DNA from 3 places in the Micromonospora sp. NPDC003197 genome. Region 2 is predicted to be linked to each of the others. Evidence: riboswitches for the same ligand, from Rfam matches in the RefSeq annotation. Region 2 holds a riboswitch; each other region holds the start of a gene.
The links. Region 2 has a riboswitch for cyclic di-AMP ahead of ACWDV4_RS16735 (coiled-coil domain-containing protein). Riboswitches for the same ligand answer to the same signal wherever they lie in the genome.

Region 1 (7,476 bases), on a different contig from region 2:
TCGGCCAGTTCCTGGGAGAGGAAGGCGGGTCGGACGGTCGACCCGGTGGTCAGCTGTCCCTGTTCGGGTTGGGTGACCCCGGCCAGCATCCGGAGCAGGGTGGTCTTGCCAGCGCCGTTGGCACCGAGGATGGCGATCCGGTCGCCGGGGCCGACCTGCCAGGTGAGGTCCTTCAGGATGACCTTCGGGCCGGCGTTGAGGGTGACGTCTTCCAGGTCGTACACCTGTTTGCCGAGCCGGGCGGTGGCCAGCCGTTGCAGCGACATGGTGTCGCGCGGCGGTGGCACGTCGGCGATGAGGGCGTTGGCGGCTTCGATCCGGAAGCGGGGCTTGGAGGTACGGGCCGGCGGGCCACGCCGCAGCCAGGCGATCTCCTTGCGGAGCAGATTCTGTCGGCGGGCCTCGGTGGCGGCGGCGACCCGTTCCCGTTCCACCCGGGCCAGGGTCCAGGCGGCGAAGCCGCCCTCGTAGACGCGTACGGTCTGGTCGGCGACCTCCCAGGTGGTGGTGCAGACCGCGTCCAGGAACCACCGGTCGTGGGTGACCACCACGAGGGCACCGCGCCGGGTGACCAGGTGTTTGGCCAGCCAGTCGACTCCGGCCACGTCGAGGTGGTTGGTGGGTTCGTCCAGGATGAGCAGGTCGGTCGTGCGGACCAGTAGCGCGGCGAGTGCCACCCGCCGCCGTTCGCCGCCGGACATCGGCCCGACCGGCTGATCCAGTCCCAGGTACGGCAGGCCCAGTCCGTCGAGGATGGCGCGGACCCCGGCGTCACCGGCCCATTCGTGTTCGGCACCGAAGCCTTCGGCCAGCCAGGCGGTGCCGAGCACCACGTCCCGGACGGTGTATTCGGGGTCGAGTTGGAGGGTTTGCGGCAGGGAGGCGACCTGGAGGTCGCGTCGGTGGGTGACCCGGCCGCTGTCCGGTTCCTCGGCGCGGGTCAGCAGCCGCAGCAGGGTGGACTTGCCGGCACCGTTGAGCCCGACCACGCCGATCCGGTCGGCGCTGTCCAGTCCGAGGGACACGTCGGTGAGCAGTTGCCCGACCGCGCCGTAGCCCTTGGACGCGCGGTCCAGGTTGACGATGTTGGCCACCACACCTGCCTTTCCCATGGTCGAGGCGCCCGCCGGGCTGGGCGGTGCCGATCATTCGGGGATCGGCGGAGGCGTCGTACGGTGACGCCGGCCCGGGAGGGCGCCTGAGTCGACAAGCCTACGCGGGGTACGCCTCGGCCGACGGGTCAGACCACCGAGGCTCCGGTCAGAGCATCCGAGCCCCGGTACAGAGCATCCGAACCTTGGTCAGACCACCCGGGCCCCGGGGACCGGCCCGTACGCGGGGTAGGCGGTCCGGCAGACCGATGAGCTGGCCAGTTCGGCGGCGATCCGCCGGGCGTGGTTCTCGTCGGCGGCGAGGAAGACGCAGGTCGGCCCGGAGCCGGAGACGATGCTGGCGAGCGCCCCGGCCGTCTCGCCGGCCGCGAGGGTCGCCGCCAGGCTGGGGCGCAGGGACAGGGCGGCGATCTGCATGTCGTTGCCGAGCGCCGCGGCGAGCACCTTCGGGTCGCGCTGCCGTAGGGCGGCGAGCAGGGAGTCCGGGTTGCCCAGCGGATCGGGGGCGTCGTGTTCGGCGCGGAGCCGGTCGAGTTCGCGGTAGACGGCGGGGGTGGAGAGGCCACCGTCGGCGGCGGCGACGACCCAGTGCCAGGTGGTGGGTCGGGCGAGGACCGGGCTGACCGCCTCGCCCCGGCCGGTTCCCAGCGCGGTACCGCCGTGCAGCAGGAAGGGCACGTCGGAGCCGAGGCCGGCGGCGATCGCCGCCAGTTCTTCGCGGGCCAGGTTGGTGCCCCACAGGGTGTCGCAGGCGACCAGCGTGGCGGCGGCGTCGGCGCTGCCGCCGGCCAGTCCGCCGGCGAGCGGGATCTGCTTGCGCAGGTGCAGCCGGGCGTGGGCGGGCACCCCGGCGTACGCGGCCAGGGCTCGGGCCGCCCGGATGACCAGGTTCGACTCGTCGAGGGCCAGTTCGCCGGTGCCTTCGCCCGCCATGGTGAGGGTGAGGGTGTCCCCGCGTCGGGCGGTCAGCTCGTCATAGCTGGAGATCGCGTGGTAGACGGTGGTCAGTTCGTGGTAGCCGTCGGGGCGTACCGGGCCGACACCGAGGTGCAGGTTGATCTTTGCAGGTACCCGTACCTTGACCGGGCCGGCCGCGCCCCGTCGCTGCTGATCGTCATCGTCGTCCGGCCGCCACGCCTCGGTCACGGGACGATGCCCAGGAGCCGGGGCCGGATGTCGGATGGTTGCGCAGACCTCGTCATGGGCACCGCGACAGCCTACTCGGCACCTGACGTACCCGATGGAGCCGACGCGGCGATCGCGGCGAACTGCTCCACGGTGAGTGACTCACCCCGGGCGCTGGGGTCGACCCCCGCCGTGACCAGGGCCTCAGCCGCCCGGTCGGCACCGCCGGCCCAGCCGGCGAGGGCGGCCCGCAGGGTCTTACGGCGCTGCGCGAACGCCGCGTCCACCACCGCGAAGACCCGGGACCGGGGTACGTCCGGTCGGGGCGGCTCGCGCCGGGTGAAGGCGACCAGCCCGGAGTCGACGTTGGGCACCGGCCAGAACACGTTGGGCGGCACCTTCCCGGCGCTGCGGGCGGCGGCGTACCAGGCGAGTTTGACCGACGGAATGCCGTAGACCTTGGATCCGGGGCCGGCGATCAGTCGGTCGGCCACCTCCTTCTGCACCATCACCAGGCCATGCCGCAGGCTGGGCAGCTCGGCCAGCAGGTGCAGTACGACCGGCACCGCCACGTTGTAGGGCAGGTTCGCGACCAGCGCGGTCGGCGCCGGGTCGGCCAGGTCGGCGGCGGTGACCCGCAACGCGTCGGCCCGGTGCACGGTCAGCCGCCCGGCGACGTCCGGCCCGCAGTGCTCGGCCACGGTCTGCGGCAACGCCTCGGCCAGCACCGGATCGATCTCCACGGCGTGTACGTGCGCCACGGCGGGCAGCAGCGCCAGGGTGAGCGACCCGAGTCCCGGGCCGACCTCCACCGCCACGTCGTCGGGGCTCACTCCGGCGGCGGTCACGATGCGCCGGACCGTGTTCGGGTCGTGCACGAAGTTCTGCCCAAGCTTCTTGGTCGGGGTCACGCCCAGCCGCGCAGCCAGCTCCCGAATCTCCCCGGGGGTTAGGAAGGGCCCCTTCTTATCGCTTTCTGCAGGTAAAGGGTCCCTTCCTAACCCTTGTGGCGTCACCATGGGCCGAAGACCCGCTCGCCGGTGGCGGAGATCGCCGTACACAACTCGGTCAGGTCCGACCCGGTGGTCTCGGCCAACGACCGGACGGTGAGCGGAATCAGGTACGACCCGTTGGGCCGGCCCCGGTGCGGTGTCGGCGTGAGGTAGGGCGCGTCGGTTTCGACCAGCAGTTGGTCCAGCGGGGTGATCCGGGCGGCTTCCCGCAGTGCGTGGGCGCTGGCGAAGGTGACCGTGCCGGCGAAGCTGAGCACGTACCCCCGACGGACGCACTCAGCGGCGAACTCGGCGTCGCCAGAGAAGCAGTGCAGCACCACGGTCTGCGGGGCACCCTCCTCGTCGAGGACCCGCAGCACGTCGGCGTGTGCGTCCCGGTCATGGATCACCAGGGGTTTGTCGTACCGCTTGGCGATGGCGATGTGGGCCCGGAAGCTCAACTCCTGGGCGGCCCGCCCCTCGTCGCCGGTACGGAAGAAGTCCATCCCGGTCTCGCCGATGCCGCGTACCCGCTCCTCGGCGGCGAGCGCCTCGATCTGGCGCAGCGCCTCGTCCAGGTCATCGAGTCGGGGTGCCTCGTTGGGGTGCAGTGCGACGGTGGCGACGACTGCCCGATGTTGTCGGGCCACCTCGGCCCCCCAGCGGGACGAGGCCACGTCGACTCCGACCTGTACCAGTCGGTCGACTCCGACCCCGGCGGCCACCTCGATCATGGCGGCGACCGGGTCACCCGTTCCGGCCGCGACCGGGTCGCCGGCTCCGGCCGGTCCGCCAACCGGTTCAGCGCCAGCCAGGCCGCTGACGGACCCGGCCTCGGCCACGGTGATGTCCAGGTGGGTGTGGCTGTCGATCACCGTACGGGGCAGCGGCTCGGGTGGGGTGGGAAACTCCCCCGCCCGGCGCGCGGCGCGTTGGCGGCGGGACTCGGTTTGATCGCTCATCCCCGTCAGCATCACATATCCAGCTACGCCGTCCGGCGCAACCAGCCTTCAGCGGAGCTTGGCCGCCAATCGAAAACGGAATGGCGATGCCACGGGTCCACTGCACACATTGGTCGACGTTACGACAGATCGATATGTCAGCGAGCCGACACAGAGCGAGACGGTTACCGAAAGGCGCTGGCTGATAACGCTTTTCTCGGGTCGTCGGCGAAATAGATAGCCCACTGGGGTGTCGGGTAGGCTCGCTGGCGGCAATCGCCAGAAGGCACGATCAGGTGCCGGCGAGGCTGCCGCCTAATCGCCTGACCGGGCGAATCGGGGAACCGTGTTCGTGGGGTGAATCCGCAGTAGCGGTAGGGGCCACTTCCGCCTCGAACCCGTCAGCTAACCCGATCGGCGGCCGACGGAAGGAAGGTATCTTGACCGCACCCCTGCGCGGTTGGCTGACGACGATACTGGCGCTACTCGCCGCTGTGGCCCTGGTGGCACCCGCCGAGCGGGCCTGGGCAGAACCCAACGAGAACCCCAACGAGACCGAGACGCCGCTGCTCCGTGACGTGATCGAGTCGACCAACCGGGGATACATCCAGGCGAAGGCCAAGCTGGATCAGTCGAAGCGGCGGCAACAGGCTCTCAACCTCGAACTCCAGAAGGCCCAGGAGCGGCTCGATCTGCTCACCCCGCAGGTGGCGCAGATCGCGGCCCAGTCCTACCGCCAGGGCAGGCTTGGCGCGCTCGCCGTAATGCTGGAGAGTGACAGCCCCGACTCGTTCGTCCAGCGGGTGAGCCGGCTGGACGAGCTGAACCGGCTCAACGACCGGAAGCTGCGCGAACTCACCGAGGCCCGGGACATCGCCGAACGCGCCAAGGCCCAGCTCGATGCCGAGATCACCGAGCAGAACAAGCAGTTGACCATCATGACCAAGCAGAAGAAGGAAGCGGAGAAGGCGCTAGCGCTGGTCGGCGGGATGAGCCTGACCAAGGGGTTCGTCACCGCGACCTCGCCGGTGGCCAAGGCCGCTCCGCGTACGGCCAGCGGCGACTGGCCGAGCGAGTCGTGCAACCAGGACGACCCGACGACCTCCGGCTGCATCACGCCGCGCACGATGCACATGTACAAGGAGGTCAAGAAGGCCGGGTTCAACCGGTTCGTGGGCTGCTACCGATCGGGTGGCCCGTACGAGCACCCGAAGGGCCGCGCCTGCGACTGGTCGTTGATCAACCGGGGCTTCGTCTCGGCACAGAACCAGGACCAACGGATGTATGGCAACAACCTCACCGCGTTCCTGGTCCGTAACGCCGACCGGCTCGGCATCTACTACGTGATCTGGTACAAGCAGATCTGGATGCCGGCGACCGGCTGGAGTTCGTACAGCGGGGCGAGCGATCACACCGACCACGTACACGTGTCGATGCTTTGACTCCCGGCCGGGCGCGGCGACCGCGCCCGGCCGACGGCAGACCGAAACGTCAGCGGGACGAAGTATCGGTGGACCAAACGAAGCGGCCCGCTCCCGGGTAGATCCAGGGAGCGGGCCGCTTTCGTCGTAGCAGGGGTCGGAATGGTCAGCCGCCTCGTCGCAGCCTGGACTGTCGTCAGCCGCTGAGGCGGGCGAGTTCCTCCTCGACGATCGACGGGTCGAGCTTGCGGAAGACCGGCTTCGGTGCGGCCAGCGGTCGACCAGCCTCCACCGGTACGGACTCCCAGCGCGCACCGATCGTGTAGTCACCGGTCAGCACCGGGTACGCCGGCCCGCCGTCGAGGTCCTCGACCTCCACGATGGACGGCATCGGGGCGTGTACGCCGGTGCCGCCGAGCAGTTCGTGGATCTTCTGCGCGGAGTGCGGCAGGAACGGCGTGAGCAGCGTGTTGGCGTCGCTGACCACCTGCAACGCGACGTGCAGGATGGTGCCCATCCGGGGCTTGTCCTCGTCGCTCTTGAGCTTCCACGGTGCCTGGTCGGAGAGGTAGCGGTTGGCCTCGGCGACCACCCGCATCGCCTCGCCGATCGCCGCCTTCTGCCGGTGCTTGGCGATCAGGTCACCGACGGTGGCGAAGCCGGCCCGGGCGACGGCCAGCAGCGCCTCGTCCGCCTCGGTGAGCCCGGCGGCGTCGATCGCCGGGATCGCGCCGAAGTTCTTCGCCGCCATCGAGATCGACCGGTTGACCAGGTTGCCCCAGCCGGCGACCAGTTCGTCGTTGTTGCGGCGCAGGAACTCGGCCCAGGTGAAGTCGGTGTCGTTGCTCTCCGGGCCGGCGGCGGCGATGAAGTAGCGCAGCGCGTCGGCGTCGTAGCGTTCCAGGAAGTCGCGGACGTAGATGACCACCCGACGGGAGGAGGAGAACTTGCGCCCCTCCATGGTCAGGTATTCGCTGGAGACCACCTCGGTGGGCAGGTTGAGCGCCCCCAGCTGGCCCGGTTCACCGTCCCGGTCGCCGGCCCCGGAGTAGCCGAGCAGCAGCGCTGGCCAGATCACCGAGTGGAAGACGATGTTGTCCTTGCCCATGAAGTAGTAGCCGAGCGCGTCGTCGGCGGTCCACCACTTGCGCCACGCCTCCGGGTCGCCGGAGCGGCGGGCCCACTCGATCGACGCGGAGAGGTAGCCGACGACCGCGTCGAACCAGACGTAGATCCGCTTGTCGGTACGGTCCCGCCAGCCCTCCAGCGGAATCGGTACGCCCCATTCCAGGTCCCGGGTGATGGCCCGCGGCTGCAGATCGTCGAGGAGATTCTTGGAGAAGCGCAGGACGTTGGGGCGCCAGCCCTCCCGACTGTCCAGCCACCGGCCGAGCGCCTCGGCGAAGGCGGGCAGGTCGAGGAAGAAGTGTTCGGTCTCCACGAACTGCGGGGTCTCGCCGTTGATCTTCGACCGGGGGTCGATCAGGTCGACCGGATCGAGCTGGTTGCCGCAGTTGTCGCACTGGTCGCCCCGGGCGCTGCCGTAGCCGCAGATCGGGCAGGTGCCCTCGATGTAGCGGTCGGGCAGCGTACGGCCGGTGGACGGGGAGATGGCCCCCATGGTGACCTTGGGCACGATGTAGCCGTTGCGGTACAGCGTCTCGAAGATCTCCTGCACCACGGCGTAGTGGTTGCCGGTGGTGGTCCGGGTGAACAGGTCGTAGGAGAGCCCCAGGCCGTGCAGGTCCTCCACGATGATCCGGTTGTAGCGGTCGGCCAGCTCCCGGGGGCTGACCCCCTCGTTGTCGGCCTGCACCTGGATGGGGGTGCCGTGCTCGTCGGTGCCGGAGACCATGAGCACGTCGTGCCCGGCCATCCGCATGTA
Region 2 (7,476 bases):
GCCGCCGCCGCCTTCTACCAGGCCACCGCCGCCGATCCGCAGGGCGTGATCCGGCGGCGGACGATCCAGTCCACCGGCGAGCGGGTCACCCGGATCGAGGACGACCTGCTCGACCCGGCCGCCGCACCGCCCGGGATGCGAGTGGTCGGTGACGGTGCGCTGTTGGCCAACCTGTCCCGGGCCACCGGCCGGGGCATGCGCGACATCGTCGCCACCATCCAGCGGGAGCAGGACCAGGCCATCCGCTCCCCCGGTTCCGGAGTGACGATCGTCTCCGGCGGGCCGGGGACCGGCAAGACGGCGGTGGCCCTGCACCGGGCCGCGTACCTGCTCTATTCCGACCGGAACCGGTTCGCCGGGGGCGGTGTCCTGGTGGTCGGCCCGTCCGGGGTCTTCGTCCAGTACATCGCCTCGGTGCTGCCCTCGCTCGGTGAGGAGACGGCGACCCTGCACTCGCTGGGCTCGCTCTTCCCCGGGGTGGTGGCGACCCGAGTCGACCGGACCGAGGTCGCCGCGATCAAGGGCTCGCTCCGGATGCGCCAGGTGCTGCGTCGGGCGGCCCGGGACGCGGTACCGGACGGTCCGGGCGAGCTGCGCCTGCTCTACCGGGGTGAACTGCTCCGGCTGAGCACCGCCGAACTGGACAAGATCCGCACTCGGGCGCTCGCCGGGGGCGGTCGCCGCAACGAGGTACGCCGGATCGGCTTCGACGGGATCTTCTCCGCACTCTGGGCCCAGGTCCGCAAGATGCGCGTCGGTCGCCTGCCCGACCAGCGGGTGTTCGAGGACGAGGTGGCCGAGCGGCCCGAATTCCGGGACTTCCTGCGCGCCTGGTGGCCCCGGCTGCACCCGTGGCATGTGCTCGGCTGGCTGGCGATGCCGGAGCGGCTGCGCGCGTACACGGCGGGAATCCTGTCCGGTGCCGAGACCCGGCTGCTCGCCGAGTCGTACCGGAATCTGGATGCGGACGGGCCGACGATCGCCGATGTCGCCCTGCTCGACGAGTTGGACGAGCTGCTCGGCAAGCCGATGAAGCGGGCCGCCCGACGCAAGCGGGACCCGTTCCAGCTCGCCGGTGGGGTACGGGAGTTGAGCACGTACGCCGACCGGCAGCGCGCCGCGCGGGCCGACCGGCAGCGGCCGGAGGACTACCGCGAGTACGCCCACGTGGTGGTGGACGAGTCGCAGGACGTCTCCCCCATGCAGTGGCGGATGATCGGCCGGCGGGGCCGGCTGGCGTCCTGGACCGTGGTGGGTGATCCGGCGCAGACCGCCTGGGCCGGCGACCCGCGTGAGCTTGCCCAGGCTCGGGACAAGGCGCTGGGCAGTCGGCCCCGGCACGAGTACACCCTCTCCACCAACTACCGCAACCCGGCAGAGATCTTCGCCGTCGCTGCGGAGGTGATCCGCGAGGTACATCCGGACCTGCCGCTGCCCACCGCCGTACGGACCACCGGGGTCGAGCCGGTCGCGCTGCGGGTGCCCGCCGCCGAGCTGCCAGAACAGGTCCGTACCGCCACCGCGCGACTGCTCGCCGAGGTGGAGGGGACGGTCGGCGTGATCACGCCGGTACCGCGCCGGACCGAGATCGCCGACTGGGTGGCGGAGCTGGCCGGACCGCGCCTACAGGTGGTCGACTGTCTCCAGGCCAAGGGCATGGAGTACGACGGGGTCGTGCTGGTCGCGCCCGGGGAGATCCGGGCCGATTCGGAGTCGGGGGTACGCACCCTCTACGTCGCCCTGTCCCGGGCCACCCAGCGGCTCACCACCATCGACCTCACCGACTGACCCGCGCCCGTCGTCCCGGCCCACCGGCGCCGCTGTTGCTGTCCTCTCCCTGTCCCCTGCTGCCCGCATGCTCTCTCTAGGTCTACCTTCTCCCTGCTTCTGCTTTGCCAGCGTTTCGCTTGCACATATTGCGATGTGAACATAAGTTGAGCCAGACGCGCGGGAGCGACGGAGGGTGGGCCGATGGGGGCTGGACACGACCACGGCGGGCAGGTGATGCGCGCCGCGGAGCGCCACCGGGGACGGCTCTGGGCCGCCTTCGCCGTGCTCGCCACGTTCATGGTCGTCGAGGCGGTCGCCGCCCTCATCACCGGGTCACTGGCCCTACTCTCCGACGCCGGGCACATGTTCACCGACGTACTCGGAATCGGCATGGCCCTGGCCGCGATCACCGCGACCCGCCGGACGACGAACGACCCGCAGCGCACCTTCGGCCTCTACCGCCTGGAGGTGCTCGCGGCGCTGGCCAACGCGGTGCTGCTCTTCGGCGTCGCGATCTACGTCCTCGTCGAGGCGGTACGCCGATTCGGTGAACCGCCACACGTGCTCGCCGGGCCGATGTTCGTCGTAGCCGTACTCGGCCTGCTGGCCAACGTCGTCGCCTTCGCCCTACTGCGCTCCGGCGCCAAGGAGAGCATCAACCTGCGCGGGGCCTACCTGGAGGTGCTCGGCGACCTGCTCGGCTCGGTCGGGGTCATCGTCGCCGCCGGCCTGATCGCGCTGACCGGCTGGTGGTGGGCCGACCCGCTGGTCGCGGTGGCCATCGGCGTCTTCATCCTGCCGCGCACCTGGCGGCTGGGCCGGGCGGCGGTACGCATCCTGGTGCAGGCTGCCCCCGAGCACCTGCACGTCCCCGCCGTGGCGGAGCGGCTCTCCGCCGTCCCCGGGGTTGCCGACGTGCACGATCTGCACGTGTGGACCCTCACCTCCGGGATGGAGGTCGCCTCCGCGCACCTCACCATCGAGCCGGGCACGGAGGTGGCACAGGTGCTCGCCGCCGCACGGGTGGCCCTGCACGACGACTTCCACATCGAACACGCGACCCTACAGGTCGAGCCGGGTACGGAGCCCGGCACCTGCGGACCGACCGGGTGGTAGGGGTCTGACGCGCCGAGATTCAGCGACGAGATTCAGCGGTGCCATTTAGCAGCGTCTTAAGTTTCCGCGTACGGTCATGATCTTTCTCGGCGCTACCGGTAGGCTCGGTCGAGGTCACCACCAGGCGGCACCGGCACCGGTGCCGGTGGTGACTGCCGCCTAATCGCCATCTGCGAACCGGGGAACCACCACTTGGGGTGCATCCGCGTCAGCGGTAGGGATCTTCCGTCCCGAACCCGTCAGCTAACCCGGTCGGCGGCTGACGGAAGGACAACTGCATGCCATTCCCGGCACCCGTACGACGAACGGCCGCCCGCATGACGGCGCTGGTGGCCGCAACGATCACGGTCTGCCTGACGGTCGCCGTACCGGCGGGCGCCGCCCCGGTAACCGCCGGGGCACCCGGCGCAACCGCCAGCGGGATGCCCCGCCTGGTCACCGCCGCTGGGCTCCTCGCCGCTCCAGACACCGCCGACCCGGAGGGCGGCAGCCCCAGCCTGCGGAAACAGCTTGAGGCGGCCTCGAAGGGCTACCTGGACGCCAAGGCGGCGCTGGACAACTCCATCAAACGACAGAAGCAGCTCGCCGAACACCTCGCGGCCATCGAGGCCGAACTGCCCACCCGGGCCGCGACCGTGGGTGAGCTGGCCGGAGCGGCCTACCGGACCGGTCGCCTCGGCACGGTGGCCGCCCTGCTCAACAGCGACTCCCCGGATGGCTTCGTGGACCGCGCGGCCACCCTCGGGATGGTCGCCAGCAGCGAGGACCGGCAACTTCGGGCGCTACTCGACACCCGCGAACGGGAGAGCCGGGCGAAGGCGGCGCTGGACAACGAGATCCGCGAGCAGCGCAAACAGGTCGCCGTCATGGCCAGCCGCAAGCAGCAGGCCGAGCGGGCCCTGGCCACCGCCGGCAGCGGCTCCCCCAGCGCTGGCGTGACCGGCAGCAACTCCTCGGCGGCGAAGCCCGCACCACGCAACTCCGACGGCTCGTGGCCAAACGAGTCGTGCAGCGTGAACGACCCCACCACCTCGGGCTGCATCACACCGCGCACCCTGCACGCGATGAACCAGGCCAAGGCCGCCGGCTTCACCCGGTACGTCTCCTGCTATCGCAGTGGCGGTTCCGGCGAGCACCCGAAGGGGCGGGCCTGCGACTTCGCCGCCCAGAAGGGTGGCTTCGGCGGGGTGGCGACCGGCGGGGACCGGACCTACGGCAACAACCTGGCGGCGTACTACGTGAACAACGCCAACCGGCTCGGGGTGCTCTACGTGATCTGGTTCAAGCAGATCTGGCTACCGAGCAGCGGCTGGAAGTCGTACAGCGGCGGCAACGGCGACCCTTCCAGCGACCACACCAACCACGTCCACCTCTCCGTGTATTGATGCGCTGAGGTTTGAGGTTAGGAAGGGCCCCTTCCTATCGCTTTTTGTATAGGAAGGGGCCCTTCCTAACCGCCGTCGGCGGCGACCAGGCCGCCCAGCAGCAGCCGGATCCCGGGTACCGGGTCGGTCTTCGTGTCGGGGAACGCCACCCCGTGCAGCACCACCCCGTCGAGGTAGTCGGCGAGCAGTCGGCCATGTCCCGCCGGATCGGTCGAGCCGATCCCCCGCAGCCACGGGATCCCCCACTCGATGATCTCGCGGTTGCCGCGCACCAGTTCCTGTTGCAGCTCGGGGCGGACCCCGGCCTCCACAAACAGCGCCAGCCGGGCCAGTGTCTGACAGCGTCCCGGGCCGGTGGCGAAGCGTACGAACTCTCCCAGCGCCCCGGCCAGCTCGTCGATGTCGGCGGGCTGGATCACGCCGGCGAACCGCTGCCATACTTCCCGGTCCAGCTCGGTCATCCGGGTCACCACCCCGGTGAGCAACGCGTCCCGGGTACGGAAGTAGTTGGACGTGGAGCCGGCCGGCAGACCGGACTCAGCATCCACCGCCCGATGGGTCAGCTGGCGCAGCCCTCGCTCGCCCAACACCCGGATGGCCGCGTCGGCGATCCGGACCTGCCTGCTCTCCATGTGGATCACCTTAGGCCACTACGACTGTAGTGCATTTACTACATCCGTAGTACGGTTCGACGCATGAGCAGAAGAGCGGGCATCATCGGGGGCGGGATCGGTGGCCTGGCCACCGGGATCATGCTGCATCGGGCCGGCTGGTCGGTACGGGTCTTCGAGCGGGCCGGCACGCCGGGCGGCACCGGCACGGCGCTGGGCATGTGGCCGGAGGCGTTGCGCGCGCTGGACGCGATGGGGCTGGGTGACGCGGTACGCGCCATCGGCACCCGACAACGCAGCGGCGATCTGCTGCGACCGGACGGCAGCCGGATCACCACCATCGACGTGGCCGCCATGGCCCGCCGCACCGGCGAGGCCGTACACCTGATCTCCCGGCCGGCGCTGCTCCGCCTGCTGGCCGAGGCGCTCCCAACAGACCTGCTCTCCCTCGACACGGAGATCTCCGACGTTGCCGCACTACAGCGGGAGTACGACGTGGTGGTGGTCGCCGACGGCATCTTCAGCCAGACCCGTACCGCCCTCTTCGGCCCGACCAGCCAGGCCCGCTACGTCGGCTGTACGGCATGGCGCGGCACGGTCGACGGTGCGATCGACACGGTGAACGAGACCTGGGGGCGCGGCAAGCGGTTCGGCATCACCCCACGCGAGGACGGGCGGACGAACTGGTTCGCCACCGTTCGCACCGCCGAGGGCGGACGCTCACCCGCAGGCGAGGTGGCTGCCCTACGCGCGCACTTCGGCGACTGGCACGAGGGGGTACGCCGGGTGTTGGCGGGCCTGCACGACGAGGCGGAGGTGTTGCGGCACGACATCTACGATCTCCATCCACCGCTGCCCACCTTCGTACGAGGCAACGCCGTGGTGGTCGGCGACGCCGCGCACGCGATGACTCCCGACCTTGGTCGGGGCGCGTGCGAGGCGCTGGTCGACGCGGTGACCTTGGCTGGCCACCTGGACCGAGCGCCGGACGTCCGGTCGGCGCTGGCGGCGTACGACCAGGAACGCCGTCGACCGGTGCAGCGCCTGGCCCGACTGGCCCGGACCATGAACCGGATGACCCAGGTACGTCGGTTCGTCCCGCTTCGGGATATCGCGGTACGCGCCGCACTGGCGGTCGGCGGCCCGCCGAGCTGAGACGTTAGGAAGGGCCCCTTCCAAGGCAAAAAGCGATAAGAAGGGGCCCTTCCTAACACTTGGCAGACCGACCCTAGACATAGGGGTACATCAATAGAATTGGGGGATGACACTCTCCCACAGCCCTCGACCGAGACTGGGCGCCCGGGGCGTCCTCGGCGTCCTGGCCACCACGATCATGGTTTTGTCCAGCACGATGGTCGCCGGTTCGGCGACGGCAGCAAGCAGCCGCGCCGAGATCGGCGACGCCGGCACCGCCACCGCGATCCCGGGCAGCTACATCGTCGTACTCACCGACAGCGCCGTCGGCGGCAAAGCCGGCACCCGACAGGCCGAACTCTCCGCCACCGCCAGCAGCCTGGCCGGCCGCTACGGCGGCACCCTGGGCCGGGTGTACGGCGATGCGCTCAACGGATTCCAGGTCCACCTGACCGAGTTTGCGGCCCGCCGACTGGCGCAGGATCCCGCGGTGGCCTACGTCGAACAGGACCGCACGGTGCAACCGACCACCGTCCAGACCAACGCGCCATGGAACCTGGACCGGATCGACCAGCCGGCCCTCCCGATGAACTCGACGTACAGCTTCACCAGTGCGGGCACCGGGGTGAAGGCGTACATCATCGACAGCGGGGTGCAGATCGGCCACCAGGACTTCGGCGGACAGGCGATCTACGGGTACGACGCGGTCGACGGTCTGCCGCCGGCCAACGACTGTACGGGGCACGGCACGCACGCGGCCGGCACGGTCGGCGGGACGTGGTGGGGCGTGGCCAAGGATGTCGTACTGGTCGCCGTCAAGGTGTTCGACTGCGGTGTACCCGGTCAACTCTCCACGGTCATCGCCGGCATCAACTGGGTCACCGCCGACCATCTCCCCGGCCAGCCGGCCGTGGCCAACCTGGGCGTGCAGACCAGTTCCAGCAGCGCACTCAACACGGCGGTGACGAACGCCATCGCCGACGGCGTCTCCTACACGGTGGCTGCGGGCAACTCCAATGCGAACGCCTGCAACTATTCGCCTGGTTCGACTCCGACCGCGATCACCGTCGGCGCCACCGGCCCCAACGACGCTCGGGCGAGCTGGTCGAACTTCGGCCCCTGCCTGGACTTCTTCGCGCCCGGCGTGACGGTCACCTCGACCTGGTACACCAGCATCAGCGCCACCACCCCGTTGAGTGGCACGTCACAGGCCGCACCCCACCTGGCCGGCGCGGTCGCTCGGGTGCTGAGCAACAATCCGACCTGGACTCCGGCCCAGGTGCAGAGCTACCTGGTCAGCACCGCGACCATCGGCGTGGTGACCAACCCGGGCACCGGCTCACCAAACCGACTGCTCTACCTCTCCCCCACCGGCTGAGTATCGGCTCTCCCGCACCGGCTGAATCACCGATAGCGCGCCCGCCCCCGGGCCGGAGATCCGACCCGGGGGCGGGCGTCGA
Region 3 (7,476 bases), on a different contig from region 2:
ATCTGATCCAGCGGTGCCGGCTCGGTCAACGGGCCGGCACCGGCGCGTACCCCGGGATTATCGACTCGTATTCAGGGACCGCGAGCCGGTGGATCCGCCGGCTGCGGCGCGTCGCCAGGCCCGAGCTGTTCATCCGGTTGCGGCCCCCGGCCGGATCGAACCACACCTGTACGGCGGGCCGGCCGGACCCACCACCGCCGCCGAACGCGCTCGCACCGTTGCCGTTGCCGTAACTGTCGCCGTTGCCGTCACTGTCGCCGTTGCCGACGCTGTTGCCGTGCCGGGACAGCATCGCCACGTCGACGGTGAACTCGAACAGTCGCCAGTCGACCTGCGGTGCGGCCCGTGCGCTGTCGGCAAGCCGGGCGACCCGGGCCTGGTCGGTGACAGGACGAGCCCGCCCCGCGACGTACGCCTCGTCGTCGCTCTCCTCCGGCGGGAAGGAGTGCAGCGCGTAGCGACCGTCGCGTTCGAGATCGCGCCGTTTCGGCGAGTCGACGATGAAGCAGAACAGCCCCTCGTCGGTGATCACAGGCGAGACCGGGTGGACGCGAGGGCCGCCGTCGGCCCGGACAGTGGCCAGGTAGCCGAAGCCTGGCCCGTACTGCTGTATGAGTGAGCGGATCGCGGCGGCGAGCCGGGGATCGTCAGTGGCGAATTCGGACCAGGAAGCCATGGGATCATCCTATCGAACATATGTTCGAGATCGGTAGTGCGACGCCGCTGGTCAGACGGGAGGTCGCTATGGTGGCACGATGCTGCTCTCCGACCGTGACCTCGTCAGCGAGATCAAGGCGGGCGCCTTGGCGCTGGAACCGTTCGAGCCGGCGCTGGTTCAGCCGTCCAGCATCGACGTACGCCTCGACCGGCTGTTTCGGGTGTTCAACAACCACCTCTACACGCACATCGACCCGTCCCGGCAACAGGACGACCTGACCTCGGTGGTCGACGTGCCCGACGGTGAGCCGTTCGTGCTACACCCGGGCGAGTTCGTGCTCGCCTCCACGCTGGAGGTGATCTCCCTCGGCGATCAGCTCGCCGGGCGGCTGGAGGGCAAGTCGAGCCTGGGCCGGTTGGGTCTGCTCACCCACTCGACCGCGGGCTTCATCGACCCCGGCTTCTCCGGTCACGTCACGTTGGAACTGTCCAACGTCGCCAACCTGCCGATCACCCTCTGGCCGGGCATGAAGATCGGCCAGTTGTGCATCTTCCGGCTCTCGTCCCCGGCCGAGCACCCGTACGGCTCCGAGGTGTACGGCTCGCGCTACCAGGGGCAGCGGGGGCCGACGCCGAGCCGGTCCTGGCAGAACTGGCGGACCTGGCCAACCCGCTGACGCGTACCACGGGTGTTAGGAAGGGGCCCTTCCTATGCAAAATGCGATAGGAAGGGGCCCTTCCTAACACCAAAAACCGTTAGCCTGGGCGGCCGTAGCTGTGCACGCCGCCGTCGACCTTGCGCATCCTGACCTTGTCGCCGCTGGTGGGGGCATGCACCACCCAACCGTTGCCGACGTAGATGCCGACGTGCGCGAGGTTGCTGTAGAAGACCAGGTCACCTGGGCGTAGCTCGGCACGGCTCACGTGCGGCATCATCGCCCGTTGCCGGGCCGCGTTGTGCGGCAGCGTAACGCCGGCCTGCTGCCAGGCCCGCAGGGTCAGGCCCGAGCAGTCGTACGAGTTGGGTCCGGCCGCACCCCACACGTAGGGCTTACCGATCTGGGCGCAGGCGAACTTGACCACCTGCCCGATCGAGCCGCCCGGGTAGGTCGCGGGGCAGGGGGCCGGTCGGAGCACGCCACCGCCACCGTTGCCGTACGCCACCAGGCGCAGCTTCTGCAGCCGGGCGACCTCGGCGTCGATCTCCTTCTTCTTCGCCGCCAGCTCAGCCTCGGTCCGGGTGAGCTGGGCGACCAGCACGTCCAGCGGCCCCTTCTGCGCGGCGTACTTGTTCTTCAGGTCGACCACGGCCTGGATGTCGTGCTGCTGCTGGCGAGCGAACTGGTCGAGCACGCCGAGCTGGTCCATGAGGCTGGTGGGTGAGCCGGTGGCAAGGATGGCGTTGAGGGTGGAGGCGTTGTTGCCCTTGTACGCCTGGACGGCCAGCTCGCTGACCTTCCCCATCGCCTCGTCGACCTGGCGTTGCAGCGGCTGGATCTTCTTGCCCAGCGCGTCGGCCTGCTTCTTCTTGACGGCCAAATCCTGGCGGGTGGCGTTGTGCTTTTCGATGATCGGTTCCAGCTTCGCCCACGCCTTGTCGATCTGATTCTCGATCTCGGTCACCGACGGCTCGGCGTGGGCCGGGGTCGCGCCAACGAGCACGACGGCGATGCTGGCGATCGCGGCGAGCGTGGCGGTGAACAGGGACCGACGGGTAGGTGGCATCGCCGGTTCTCGGTCGGCGTGCACCGACCCGAACGGGCGCAACCGGGGGGCATGATGTGCCACCGGTGTCCGTACTCCTTCTTCCTGACCGCCTACCGAGTTAGCTGACGGGTTCGGGCGGGAAGATGTGCGCCCTACCGCGGATCGCGGATTCACCCCAAATGGATCACGTGGGTCCCCGGTTCGATCTTGCGAACGATTCGGCGGTATCGAGCCGACGTCGCCCCGGGTGGACGAACTGCCCTCGTCTCGACCGTCCCCAACCTAAGGAAGTGCACTACCAGGGCGCAACCCGAACCGGCAAGATAATTCGCTTCGTACAGCCATCGGTCACTAAGGGTGGACTTCGGGCGGCAGATGCGAAGAAATCTTTCACTTCGATCGCCGTTCTCGCAAGCCATTGACGAACCACCCCTGGGCGAGTGAGGGTGACCAATGAGTCATCCCCCGAATGGAGGTTCGATGCACCGTCCGAAAGTACCGCTGAGCAGCCGGATACTGCTCAGTACCGCGATAGTCGGCGCGGCGACGCTCGTCACCGCCGCGCCCACGTCCGCCGCCGCGACCGTACCCACCACCGCCAACGCACCGGTCGACTCCCGACAGCAGGACTACGCCACCGCCGCCAGCGACTACGGCGTACCGGAGAGCGTCCTGCTGGGAGTTTCCTATCTCCAGTCCCGCTGGGACACCAACGCCGGCACCCCCAGCACCGCCGGCGGCTACGGCCCGATGCACCTCACCGACGCCGCCCACGTGGCCAGCCTGCCCACCTCCGGCGGTCACCACGACTCGGAGGAAGACCCGCGCGGCGACGAATCCCGGCGGTCACTGGCCCGCCAGCACCCCAGCGTGGCCACTCCGGACAGCGCAGCGCTACGCACCCTGGGCGCCGCCGCCACGCTCACCAGCACCGGGGCGGAGTCGCTACGTACCGACGCGCGGGCGAACATCCGGGGCGGCGCAGCGCTGCTGTCGTCGTACCAGAAGGCCCTGGCCGGACCGGCGGGAAGCGCGAGCGACCCGGCGGCCTGGTACGGCGCGGTGGCCCGGTACTCCGGTGCGGAGACCAGCGACGCCGCCGCGGCCTTCGCCGACGAGGTCTACGCCACCATCCGTACGGGTGTCAGCCGGGTCACCGACGACGGGCACCGGATCACCCTCGCCGCGCACCCCGAGCTCGACCCGGTCCGGGCCTGGCTGGCGAAGCTCGGCCTGCGCACGCCCGCCCGCCCGGACGGGCTCGAATGCCCGACCACCATCTCCTGCGAGTGGCTGCCCGCCCCCTACCAGCTGCTCGGCGACGGCACCGACCCGGGCAACTACGGCAACCACGACAAGGGCAACCGGCCGACGCAGCAGAAGATCGAGTACATCCTCATCCACGACGCCGAGGGCTACTTCGACAGCACCACCCGGCTGGCCCAGGACCCGGAGTGGGTGAGCTGGCACTACACGATGCGCTCGGTGGACGGCCACACCGCCCAACACCTGAAGACGAAGGACGTCGGCTGGCACGCCGGCAACTGGTACGTCAACGCCAAGGCGGTCGGCATCGAGCATGAGGGCTTCGCCGCCCAGGGCACCTGGTACACCGAGGCGATGTACCGCAGCTCGGCCAAGCTGGTGAGCTACCTGGCCAAGAAGCACAATGTGCCGCTGGACCGGCAGCACATCATCGGCCACGACAACGTGCCGGGCACCGTGCCGGGCACCGTCCGGGGGATGCACTGGGACCCGGGCCCGTACTGGGACTGGTCGCACTACTTCGACCTGCTGGGGGCACCGATCCGGGGCACCGGCACGCCGCGTACCGGCCTGGTCACGCTCGACCCGGACTTCGCCACCAACCGGCCGAACTTCTACGGCTGCGCCAAGTCACCGCCGGCCTCGCCGACCGAGCCCTGCCCCTCGCGTGGCTCGTCCTCGGTGATCCTGCACAGTGCGCCCAGCCCGGACGCGCCGCTGGTCAACGACATCGCGCTGCGGCCGGACGGCACCCCGAACACGATGCAGATCTCCGACCACGGGGCGCGGGGTTCGACGGGCCAGACGTACGCCATCGCCGACCGGCAGGGCGACTGGACCGCGATCTGGTACCTCGGGCAGAAGGCGTGGTTCCACAACCCGGCCTCGGCCCCGACCGCCAAGTGGTCGGTCGGCCTGGTCGTGACCCCCAAGCCGGGCAAGGCCACCATCCCGGTGTACGGGCGGGCCTACCCGGAGCAGGCCGCCTACCCGGCCGGGGTGCCGTACCAGACGATCACCCCGCTGCAGTACACGCTCTCCGCCGGGCAGCGGTACGCGGTCGGGGACGTGCTACCGGGCGAGTACTACCGGGCCTCGACGTTCGAAGGGACGTCCCCTGGTGACTTCACGGTGATCCGGGGCGAGAACCGGTACGTCCAGATCCAGTTCGGTCATCGCATCATGTTCGTCAACCTCGACGACGTGCAGATCCTGCCGTCGCCGATCGGCGCGCCGCGCTGAGTTGTTCTTGGATGTTAGGAAGGGCCCCTTGCTATGCAAAAAGCGATAGCAAGGGGCCCTTCCTAACACCTCAGCCGATGCGGCGGTACGCCGTCACCGACTTACCGAAGCTACCCACCGAGGCCACCGTCACGTTCTGGCCGACCGTCGGCGCGTGGACCATCAACCCGTTGCCGATGTAGAGGCCGACGTGGCTCGGGAAGAAGACCAGGTCACCCGGACGCGCCTCAGCGCGGGTGACGCCCCTACCCATCGTGATCTGGTCGCCCGTGTAGTGGGGCAGGTAGATCCCGGCCTTGCCGAAGGCGTACTGGGTCAGCCCGGAGCAGTCGAACGAGTTCGGCCCGGTCGCACCCCACACGTACGGGTCGCCCACCTGGGCGCAGGCGGTCTCGATCGCGATCCGCGCGGCGGAGGTGACCACCCCGTTGATCGTCGGACAGTTGGCAACCTTGACAACCGTCTTCGGCATCATGGCCTTCAACTTCGTGACCTCGGCGTCGATCTCCTTCTTCTTGCCGGCCAGTTCGGCCTCCTGCCGGGCCCCCTGCGCGATCAGGTTGTCGAGCCGCGTCTTCTCGGCGTTGTACTTGTCCCGGATGGTTACCACATCCGCGATCTGCCGCCGCTCGTGCTCGTTCAACAGATTGAGATAGGTCAGCTGATCGGCCAGCGTGGTGGGGTTACCGGTCGTCAACAATGCGTTCAGGTTGGACGACGGACCGCTCTTGTAGAACCGCACCGCCAGGCCACCGACGCGGCTCAACGCCTCGTCGACCTGAAGGGAAAGGGGCTGGATCTTCTTTTCCAGCTCCGCCGCCTTCTTCTGGTTGGCCTTCAGGTCGACGCGCACCTTGTTGTACTGCTCGATGACGCCCTCGAGTTCTTCCCACTTCTTCTCGATCTGCGCATCGATTTCTTCCGGGGTGGGCGCGGCCTGCGCCTGCGCGGCGGGCACCAGGCCAACACAAGCCGCTGCGACTATTGCCGCCAGACGGTGCAAGACCCGACGCGCGGCGTTACGACGGGTGGATACCTGCTCCGGCGTACGAGGATGGGATGGCCGACTTCGCACCGGCGCGACTCCTTCGTGACCGACCGCCGGGCGCCTCGCGGAGGGGGAAGCTGAGGCCGACTATCCGCAAACGGTCGGTGCCCCACATTAGGGAAGGTTCGGCTGTGAATCAAGGTGAGAGGTCCTATTTCGACCTCGGCATAATGATTCGACGTCATGACGATTCAATGTCGTCACGATTCGTAGTCGGGCCAATCCACAACTCGTATCCAGTCCAATCCCACCCATGTCCGACTCTGCACCAGCACCGCCGCACTAGCTGCCGAGGTAGCGCAGCACCGCGAGCACCCGGCGGCTGTAGCCGGTCACATGCGCCAGGCCGAGCTTGTCGAAGATCGCGTTGACGTGTTTCTCGACCGCGCTCTGCGACACGTGCAACTGGGCCGCGATATGGGCGTTGGTGCAGCCCTGTGCCATGTGCTCCAGCACGTCCCGCTCCCTGGGAGTGAGGGCGGCCAACGGATCGACCCGGGTCGTACGAGCGAGCAGTTGACGTACCACCTCCGGATCGAAGGCGGCCCCGCCCGCGCCCACCCGATCCAGCGCGTCCAGGAACTCACCGACTTGGACCACCCGGTCCTTCAACAGGTATCCCACCCCGCTGGCGGTGCCACCGATCAGCTCGGCGGCGTAGCGCTTCTCGACGTACTGGGACAGCACCAGCACCCCGACAGCGGGCCAGCGGCGGCGGATCTCCAACGCCGCCCGCAGCCCCTCGTCGGTGTGGGTGGGCGGCATCCGTACGTCGACCACGATGAGGTCGGGTGGGTCGGCGGCGACGGCGGCCAACAACTGTTCGGCGTCGCCCACTGCGGCCAGGACCTCGTGCCCCTCGTCGGTGAGCAGCCGGACCAGTCCTTCGCGCAGCAGGGCCGAGTCTTCGGCGAGGATCAGACGCATGGCAGCTCCGCGGTGATCGTGGTCGGTCCACCGGCCGGGCTGTGGACGTGGATCCGGCCGTCCAGGGCATGCACCCGCCGATGCAGGCCGGCGAGGCCGCTACCGGCCGGGTCGGCCCCGCCGACCCCATCATCGGTGATCTTCACGTGTACGACGTCGTCGCGGCTCGCCACCACCACCTCCACGCGGTGCGCCCGGGAGTGCTTGGCGGCATTGGTGACCGCTTCGCAGACCACGAAATAGGCGACCGTCTCGATCGCTGGGCCGGGTCGGGCCGGTAACTCCAGCGTCATCCGTACCGGCAGCGGGGAGCGCTCGGCGACGATCTCCAGGGCGGCGGTCAGCCCGCCGTCGTCCAGTGCGGCCGGATACACCCGCCAGGCGACCTCGCGCAGTTCGGCCAGCACTCCGGCGGATTCCTCGTGCGCCTGCTGGAGCAGGTCGTCTGCCTTGGCTGGGTCGGTGGCGCGGCGGGCCCGCCCGAGCAGCATGCCGAGGGCGACGAGCCGCTGCTGCACCCCATCGTGCAGGTCCCGTTCGATCCGGCGGCGCTCGGCGTCGACCGCGGCGACGATCTCGGCCCGGGCCGCCGACAGTACGGCGATGCGCTGTTCGTAGTGCGCCTTCTC

Region 1: it holds a riboswitch for cyclic di-AMP, as region 2 does, so the genes downstream of both, ACWDV4_RS03135 (coiled-coil domain-containing protein) here and ACWDV4_RS16735 (coiled-coil domain-containing protein) in region 2, are expected to answer to the same signal.
Region 3: it holds a riboswitch for cyclic di-AMP, as region 2 does, so the genes downstream of both, ACWDV4_RS19275 (C40 family peptidase) here and ACWDV4_RS16735 (coiled-coil domain-containing protein) in region 2, are expected to answer to the same signal.

What each region holds. Positions count from the first base shown of each region.
Region 1 covers NZ_JBSFTE010000002.1:195,124-202,599, reverse strand. The annotation lists gene ACWDV4_RS03155 (ABC-F family ATP-binding cassette domain-containing protein) at 1-1,094, opposite strand, end outside; gene ACWDV4_RS03150 (4-(cytidine 5'-diphospho)-2-C-methyl-D-erythritol kinase) at 1,302-2,258, opposite strand; gene rsmA (16S rRNA (adenine(1518)-N(6)/adenine(1519)-N(6))-dimethyltransferase RsmA) at 2,330-3,175, opposite strand; gene ACWDV4_RS03140 (TatD family hydrolase) at 3,250-4,203, opposite strand; cyclic di-AMP (ydaO/yuaA leader) riboswitch at 4,473-4,606, shown strand; gene ACWDV4_RS03135 (coiled-coil domain-containing protein) at 4,611-5,612, shown strand; gene metG (methionine--tRNA ligase) at 5,788-7,476, opposite strand, start outside.
Region 2 covers NZ_JBSFTE010000013.1:109,804-117,279, reverse strand. The annotation lists gene ACWDV4_RS16745 (HelD family protein) at 1-1,788, shown strand, start outside; gene ACWDV4_RS16740 (cation diffusion facilitator family transporter) at 1,972-2,886, shown strand; cyclic di-AMP (ydaO/yuaA leader) riboswitch at 3,033-3,160, shown strand; gene ACWDV4_RS16735 (coiled-coil domain-containing protein) at 3,165-4,271, shown strand; gene ACWDV4_RS16730 (TetR/AcrR family transcriptional regulator) at 4,337-4,903, opposite strand; gene ACWDV4_RS16725 (FAD-dependent monooxygenase) at 4,967-6,037, shown strand; gene ACWDV4_RS16720 (S8 family peptidase) at 6,144-7,394, shown strand.
Region 3 covers NZ_JBSFTE010000016.1:109,773-117,248, reverse strand. The annotation lists gene ACWDV4_RS19285 (pyridoxamine 5'-phosphate oxidase family protein) at 26-676, opposite strand; gene dcd (dCTP deaminase) at 756-1,334, shown strand; gene ACWDV4_RS19275 (C40 family peptidase) at 1,414-2,445, opposite strand; cyclic di-AMP (ydaO/yuaA leader) riboswitch at 2,458-2,598, opposite strand; gene ACWDV4_RS19270 (N-acetylmuramoyl-L-alanine amidase) at 2,845-4,872, shown strand; gene ACWDV4_RS19265 (C40 family peptidase) at 4,943-5,947, opposite strand; gene ACWDV4_RS19260 (response regulator transcription factor) at 6,203-6,847, opposite strand; gene ACWDV4_RS19255 (sensor histidine kinase) at 6,838-7,476, opposite strand, start outside.